Regions from separate parts of the Parabacteroides sp. KHUB-01 genome, predicted to be linked through region 1. Evidence: riboswitches for the same ligand, from Rfam matches in the RefSeq annotation. Region 1 holds a riboswitch; each other region holds the start of a gene.
The links. Region 1 has a riboswitch for cobalamin ahead of ACYIAR_RS02960 (sirohydrochlorin cobaltochelatase). Riboswitches for the same ligand answer to the same signal wherever they lie in the genome.

Region 1 (2,341 bases):
TGGCAATTTCATCACGCAACAAGGCTGTCAGTTCCGAAGTTGTGACATATTTATCCCTTGCCACTCTTTTTTCAATTCGGTCAATGATTTTAAGAGTTGTCTCAACGCCTACATCCGAAGTGATAAGAACTTCTTCCAGATTATCAAGCACTTCATCATCCACCTTACTCTTTCCGGCTATTGCTCTGGTGATTTTGGTAAACACATTTTCTTTAGTCTTGGACAAGCCTTTGTCCAGATTCTCCTTTTTTTCTTTGCTGAAAAAGCTAAAAATACCCATATATCAAATCGTTTGCTTTATACTATGCATAATATCGAGCAAAGATATTAAAAATTCGTGAAACAACAGTATGTAAATTATTTAAGTTTCACAAGCTCTATAACTATAAGGAGTTATAAAGTTTAAAGTATGATTTTGAACCTCCGACTAGATTCTTTCCTCTTTATATAAATATTTGATATAAGACCAAAAGGGAAGCAAATATTCTTAAAACTAAGCTTTAGTTTCTATAAATTAAGCCTTAGTTTACAAAAACTAAATCTGAGTTTGTAAAAACTAAGACTTAGTTTTAAGAAAATATTTAATCCTAATGGCTACACAATTAATATTTGCAGGATTTAATAGACAAATTGGCGAAGTAAATAAGAAAAAATAATTTTTCTTGATTTCTATTTTTTATTTATATTTGCACCGTCTTGGTGAAATGATTAATCGTCCGATTATCATTTTTAAAAGGGAATCCGGTGAAAATCCGGAGCAGTACCCGCTACTGTAACACTTAATCGAAAAAGGGAATCAACACTATCGCCACTGTTTTTTCAAATGGGAAGGCATGATTTCCAAAAGGTGGAGTCAGGAAACCTGCCAAGATTAACGGATAATTTACATATCCCGGGATTAGGATATTAATTTACTATAAAACAAATAATATGAACATCAAAAAAAATCTTGTCATAGGTCTTGCTATGGCATGCGGATTATTCTCACAGGCTAATGCTCATGGTGACGGAAACTATGTGCATTCCGACTTGCTGTCGTCACTGCAGAAAGGCGACAAAGCTGCGTTGCTTATGGTTCATTTTGGAACTACTCATGATGACACTCGCCAACTAACTATTGACGCAATCAACCAAAAGGCAAAAGAATTGTTCCCTGAATTTGAAATCAGAGAGGCTTATACCTCAAGAATCATAATGGCACGACTTGCCAAAAGAGGAACAAGGAAGTTGAATCCTGCCGAAGCTTTGGCTCAGCTTAAAGCTGACGGGTTTACTCACGTAATAGTTCAATCGACAAATATAATTGACGGGGTTGAAATGGAATCTCTCCGCAAAGACATTGCCAGCATGGAATTTCTGTTCAAGGAAATCAGATTGGGCAATCCTCTGCTCTATTCCGTTGAAGATTATGAAAAAGTTGCTGAAATAGTTTCCAAGAAGGGAAAGGAAAAAGCTATGACTATATTGGTCGGTCACGGAACTTACGACCCGTCGACTGCACAATACGCTATGCTGGACCATGTTATGCAGACTAGCGGACATAAGGATTTCGTTGTCGGAACGGTGGAAGGTTATCCTTCTTTCAACAATGCTATCGACAGAATCCAGGAACAGAAGAAGATAAAGGAAGTGCAGCTTTTGCCTTTCATGTTTGTTGCCGGCGACCACGCCAAGAATGATATTGCCGGAGATATGAAGCAGGAACTTGAGGAAAAGGGCTACAAAGTGACTGTTCTTCTTGAAGGACTCGGACAAAATCCGGAAATCCAGGATATTTTCATTGACCATATTCGTTTTATGACAAAGCATAGAATGATTGATATCATGGATAAGAAAAAGGCATATACCGAAGAAGAGAGTAAATAATTCTCAGACCTCTCGAATTTATATTCCATAACTACTTATTGATATAATTATCTTGGTCGGGGTAAATATAAAATTTATCCCGACACAAACTTTACACGCTTAAAAAAATGAAAAAATTATTGACTATTTTACCGTTATTATCTTGTGCAATAACACTTTCCGCACAGGAAAAGAAAGAATATACAAACTTCAACGACACAACATTCAACATTCAGGAAGTCGTCGTTAATTCCATTCGTAAACCTCGCCCACAAATATCTAAACTGGAAGTTCCTTCAAAATATCTGCCTCTGTCAATAAATGCTCTGGAAGCCGGAAGTCTGGAGATAAGAGGAATCAGGAATATTCAGGATGCCGTTCGCTTTATGCCCGGAATCAGAATCCAGACATCATACGGAGCTTTCCAACAGATTTCGGTCAGAGGTTTTGACCATGCGGTTATGATGATTGACGGAATTAGGGATGAACGTTCGGG
Region 2 (2,341 bases), 1.0 Mb from region 1:
ACGAAATTTATAGGCGGACATGGAACTACTCTCGGTGGTATCATAGTTGATTCCGGAAAATTCAACTGGAAAGCTTCTGGTAAATTTCCACAGCTGACGGAACCTGATCCTTGCTATCATGGTGCGGTGTTCAGCGAAGTTGCGGGGAATGCTGCATATATAACACGTATAAGAGCTATTCTCCTTCGCGATACCGGTGCTGCTATCAGTCCGATAAGTGCTTTCCTTCTGTTGCAAGGTATCGAAACTCTTTCTCTACGTGTTGAACGTCATGTATATAATGCTTTACGGGTAGTAGATTTTCTGAAATCTCATCCGAAAGTGGAAAAGGTAAATCATCCTTCTCTGCCGGAGCATCCTGACCATGAGCTTTACAAGAGATATTTCCCTAACGGTGGCGGTTCTATTTTTACCATCAATTTGAAAGGTGGAACCAAAGAGGCACATGCATTCATAGACAATCTGCAAATATTCTCACTTCTTGCCAATGTTGCTGATGTGAAGTCTCTTGTAATTCATCCATCAACAACTACTCACTCTCAATTGTCGGACAAGGAAAAACTGGAACAGGAAATTTTTCCTGGAACTGTACGTCTGTCAATTGGAACTGAGCATATTGACGATATTATTAAAGATTTGTCACAATCGTTGGAGAAAATTTAAATCGGCATAGAGTTTCATAATATCAAAAAAGCATTATATTTGCAACTGAACATTGTTCTTAATCCGGTTGTCGCCGGATAAGATTAAAAGGGAATCAGGTGAGAATCCTGAACAGTCCCGCTGCTGTAAACTTCATAAAAACGGAAAAGCATTCCTTTAGCCACTGGTAAATATCCGGGAAGGCGCTTTATCTGGAAGTAAGTCAGAAGACCTGCAATGCTCAGTTTCAGAAGGTTTCGAGGAAAGACCTGAAGATATAAACTTCTTCCATTAAACTTCTTGCAGAAAGGTTTTTATCTGAAATTTCTTACTCATCCGTCTGAAACAAACAAGTTTGATTTTTTAATTATTTTGCCATAATAATTAGGAATAAAAGCACGGTTTCCGGCGGGATGAGCTCCGCCAGTAATCGTGCTTTTCTTTTTTTAGCAATTTATTTATATGGAATTTCAATTTTAATATATTTATTTGTATTTGATTTATATGCCAGTAATGAAATATAGGTATTATTTCATATCGGCATAATTTTCACTTTAATAATATAAGAATATGAAAAAGAAGTTTAGTTTATTTTTAATTGCTCTGTTGGCAATATTGACTTTACCAGCTCAAGCTCAATTCAGAATTGGTGTCAAAGGTGGTGCAAACATTTCGTCAATACATTTTTCAGATCCAGTAGAGAATTTTAATGCATCAAATATGACCGGATTTCATATCGGTCCTATGGTTGAATTGATGGCTCCGGTAATTGGTCTGGGATTTGATGCTGCAGTTTTATATTCTCAGAAAGGTATGGAAGCTTATGGCGAAACATTCCGTACAGACTATCTTGATGTTCCTGTTAATTTAAAATGGAAATTCGGATTGCCAATATTGAAAGTATATCTTACTGCGGGTCCATACATCGGATTCAAACTTGGGAACAGTGATTCTTTTGATACTTTTATTGATAACTTGGGAAGTGTTGGCGATCAGTTCAAGACAAAATCTTTTAGTGCCGGTCTTAATTTTGGTGCCGGTGTTGAAGTTATCAAACATCTTCAGGTTGGTTTGAACTACGGATTAGGATTAACAGACAATTACAGTATCGACAAACTGAATATGAACGGTAAGAATCGTGGATGGTCAATCTCCGCTGCAATTCTGTTCTAAAAATTCATAAATTAATCTTGGAAGAAGTTGGGAAATCCACCTATATATGGTAAAAGGATTTCTTAACTTCTTCATTTTTTATATCCTTGTAATTTTATTCTCTTTAATATTTAGTTCATGATATGAAATATGCAGATGTAATATTGCCTTTGCCCTTGGAAAACAGTTATACATACCATATTCCAGAAGATATGGAAAAATCTGTTGTACCCGGGTGCCGTGTAATTGTTCACTTCGGTAAGAAGAAATATTATACTGCTATTGTCATGGCTGTTCACGACAGAAAACCTGAATCCAACTATGAAACGAAAGATATTTATGCAATTCTGGATCTCACTCCAGTGCTGCGCCGCCCACAACTGAGGTTCTGGCAATGGATTAGCGAATATTATATCTGTAAGCTTGGTGATGTTTACAAAGCTGCAGTTCCTTCGGGCCTCAAACTGGAAAGTGAAACTGCCGTTTCTCTCAATGAAGATTTTCAAGCGACCGAACAACTGAGACCGGCTGAAATTGCTGTTCTTGA
Region 3 (2,341 bases), 1.6 Mb from region 1:
ACGCGCAATCGTCAACGGGCGGTTGTAATGACGCAGCGAACGGTCTTTTCCTGTAATCTCATTTCTCGAACTTTCAATATAATTTCCATTCCAGTCGTATTTGCGGAAAGCAGAATCGACTGTCAGAGAATAATCCCACGTATGTGAAACAGAAGCATTAAACTGAAGTCCATCAACAAGGAAATCCTTTTTCTGATAACGTGCCGAAATATTCCAGGCATGCGAAAACAGCTCTGCCTCGCCATAAACCTTTTTCTGCGTTGAACCGGTCTGAAGTTCCTTATCTACTTTCGAGAATGAACCAGAAACAAAGAACAAATCCGCCCAGCTGCGGTTTGTAACTCCAATTTCAATCTGGCCGAGAAGAGAAAAATAGTCGTCGTGAAAGCGGCGGCGGTCAACTGCAACATACTTACGGCTTTCCTCATCCCAAACCTCAACACCTTTCATCATATAGTTGTTCTTCGAATAATTCACACCGATGGTCGGGCGAATAAGAAGTCCGGTTTTCTTTTCAACAAACTGAGCATTCAAATCTGCCTTGTGAGTATGGAATGAACCTATTCCATAGGATAAATCCAAATAGTTTTTCTTTTCTTCTTTAGTTATAATATTGATTGCTCCGCCCAAAGCATCGGCTCCAAGACTGGCAGGAACTACTCCTTTGTATATTTCAACGCGGTCGATAAGGTTAACAGGCAAATTGGCTAGAGAAACTCCGCTACCTTTCGTATCAAGAGGCATGCCGTCGAGGAAATAGCGGACAGAGTTTCCGGACATTCCATTTATCGAAAGTTCGAAATCGGAACCCAAACCGCCTTCTTCACGGATACGGACACCGGTTGTCTTGTTTACAATCGAACTTATATTATTTACCGAAGTAGTGAGTGATTTCACGTCAAGAGCATTAACAGAAAAAGCACCTTCCTTTAGTTTCTGGCTCTTGGTTTTTCCATAAACCTCAACATTATCCAAATCAACTGTTCCGCTTTTCAGAACAATATCCACTCTCCTGTTCTCTTTAATGCTGATTTTCTGACTTGAAGTTTCATAACCAACCGACGAAACAAGGATTGTGTATGTTCCCGGCTTAACTTTTATCTCAAAATACCCGTTGTCATCCGAATATGTTCCTATGGAAGTATTCTCAATGGCAACGGCAGCTACAGCCACAGGATTCTTTCCTTCGTCTTTCACAAAACCGGAAAGACTGACTTTCTCCTGGGCATTCAGACTGGAGAAAAACGTGAAAAAAATGAATAATAAAATGTTTATATGTCTCATCACCAATTTATTTTCCGTAAAAAAAGCACAGAAAACCCGGATATAAACAAAATAAACGAACAAGAGTGTAAGTTTTTCAACAGCATAAATTTGAAATAACCTATTCAGATGTTTGTCTGCTTTGTATCCCGAAAGCTTTCCGACAAATAATCAAGGACTTGGCAGGTCTTCTGACTTGCTCCTTCTTCGTGACGCCTTCCCGTCGCTATCCAGACAGTGGCAAAAGATATGCCCGAAGAATCCAAAAGAGCTTACAGCAGCGGGTCTGTTCAGGATTCTCACCTGATTCCCTTTTCATTGTATGACTGAGATTTCAGACATACAACACCAAATCGGCTGCAAAGGTAGGTATTTATTATATAATATCTCATGTTTTTAACATCTAAATCAAACTATCAAATTCATATTATCATTTATTCAAGAAAATCAAGGGCTTACATTTTCATCATATTTCTATGCGTTGGAAAACTTTTTTCATATATTATGAAAAACTTTTTTCACCGCAATGAAAATTTTTTTCCATATATTATGAAAATCTTTTTCCACATATTATGGAATTTCTTTTCCACCACAATGAAATTCCGTATTTTTCCCAAACTCGGAAAAAATACTCTATCTTTGACAAGCAAACTTAATTCAAAATATCATGACACAAACTAACAGATTACTATCGCTGGACGTTATGCGAGGCATAACGATTGCCGGCATGATTCTGGTAAACGACCCAGGTTCGTGGGAATACGTTTATGCACCGCTGAGACATGCCAAATGGGATGGCTTCACTCCCACCGACCTTGTTTTCCCATTCTTTATGTTTATAATGGGAATTTCAATGTTCTTCTCGCTGAAGAAATATAATTTCCAACTTTCATCGGAAAGTGTGACTAAGATTGTTCGTCGCACAATTGTAATTTTCCTTGTAGGTTTTGGCTTGAATCTTTTCAACCATTTGTGGAACAATGGTTTCAGTCATTTCGAAAACCTGAGAATATTGGGTGTGATGCAGCGTTTGGCACTGGCTTACGGCTTTGGTTCGCTAATCGGACTTGCAATCAAT

Region 2: another riboswitch for cobalamin. It lies ahead of ACYIAR_RS07255 (porin family protein); the one in region 1 lies ahead of ACYIAR_RS02960 (sirohydrochlorin cobaltochelatase).
Region 3: another riboswitch for cobalamin. It lies ahead of ACYIAR_RS09450 (TonB-dependent receptor); the one in region 1 lies ahead of ACYIAR_RS02960 (sirohydrochlorin cobaltochelatase).

What each region holds. Positions count from the first base shown of each region.
Region 1 covers NZ_CM153256.1:615,202-617,542, forward strand. The annotation lists gene ftsY (signal recognition particle-docking protein FtsY) at 1-280, opposite strand, end outside; cobalamin riboswitch at 681-884, shown strand; gene ACYIAR_RS02960 (sirohydrochlorin cobaltochelatase) at 931-1,866, shown strand; gene ACYIAR_RS02965 (TonB-dependent receptor) at 1,974-2,341, shown strand, end outside.
Region 2 covers NZ_CM153256.1:1,614,690-1,617,030, forward strand. The annotation lists gene ACYIAR_RS07250 (O-acetylhomoserine aminocarboxypropyltransferase/cysteine synthase family protein) at 1-663, shown strand, start outside; cobalamin riboswitch at 705-896, shown strand; gene ACYIAR_RS07255 (porin family protein) at 1,213-1,815, shown strand; gene priA (replication restart helicase PriA) at 1,938-2,341, shown strand, end outside.
Region 3 covers NZ_CM153256.1:2,173,775-2,176,115, forward strand. The annotation lists gene ACYIAR_RS09450 (TonB-dependent receptor) at 1-1,284, opposite strand, end outside; cobalamin riboswitch at 1,428-1,631, opposite strand; gene ACYIAR_RS09455 (acyltransferase family protein) at 1,931-2,341, shown strand, end outside.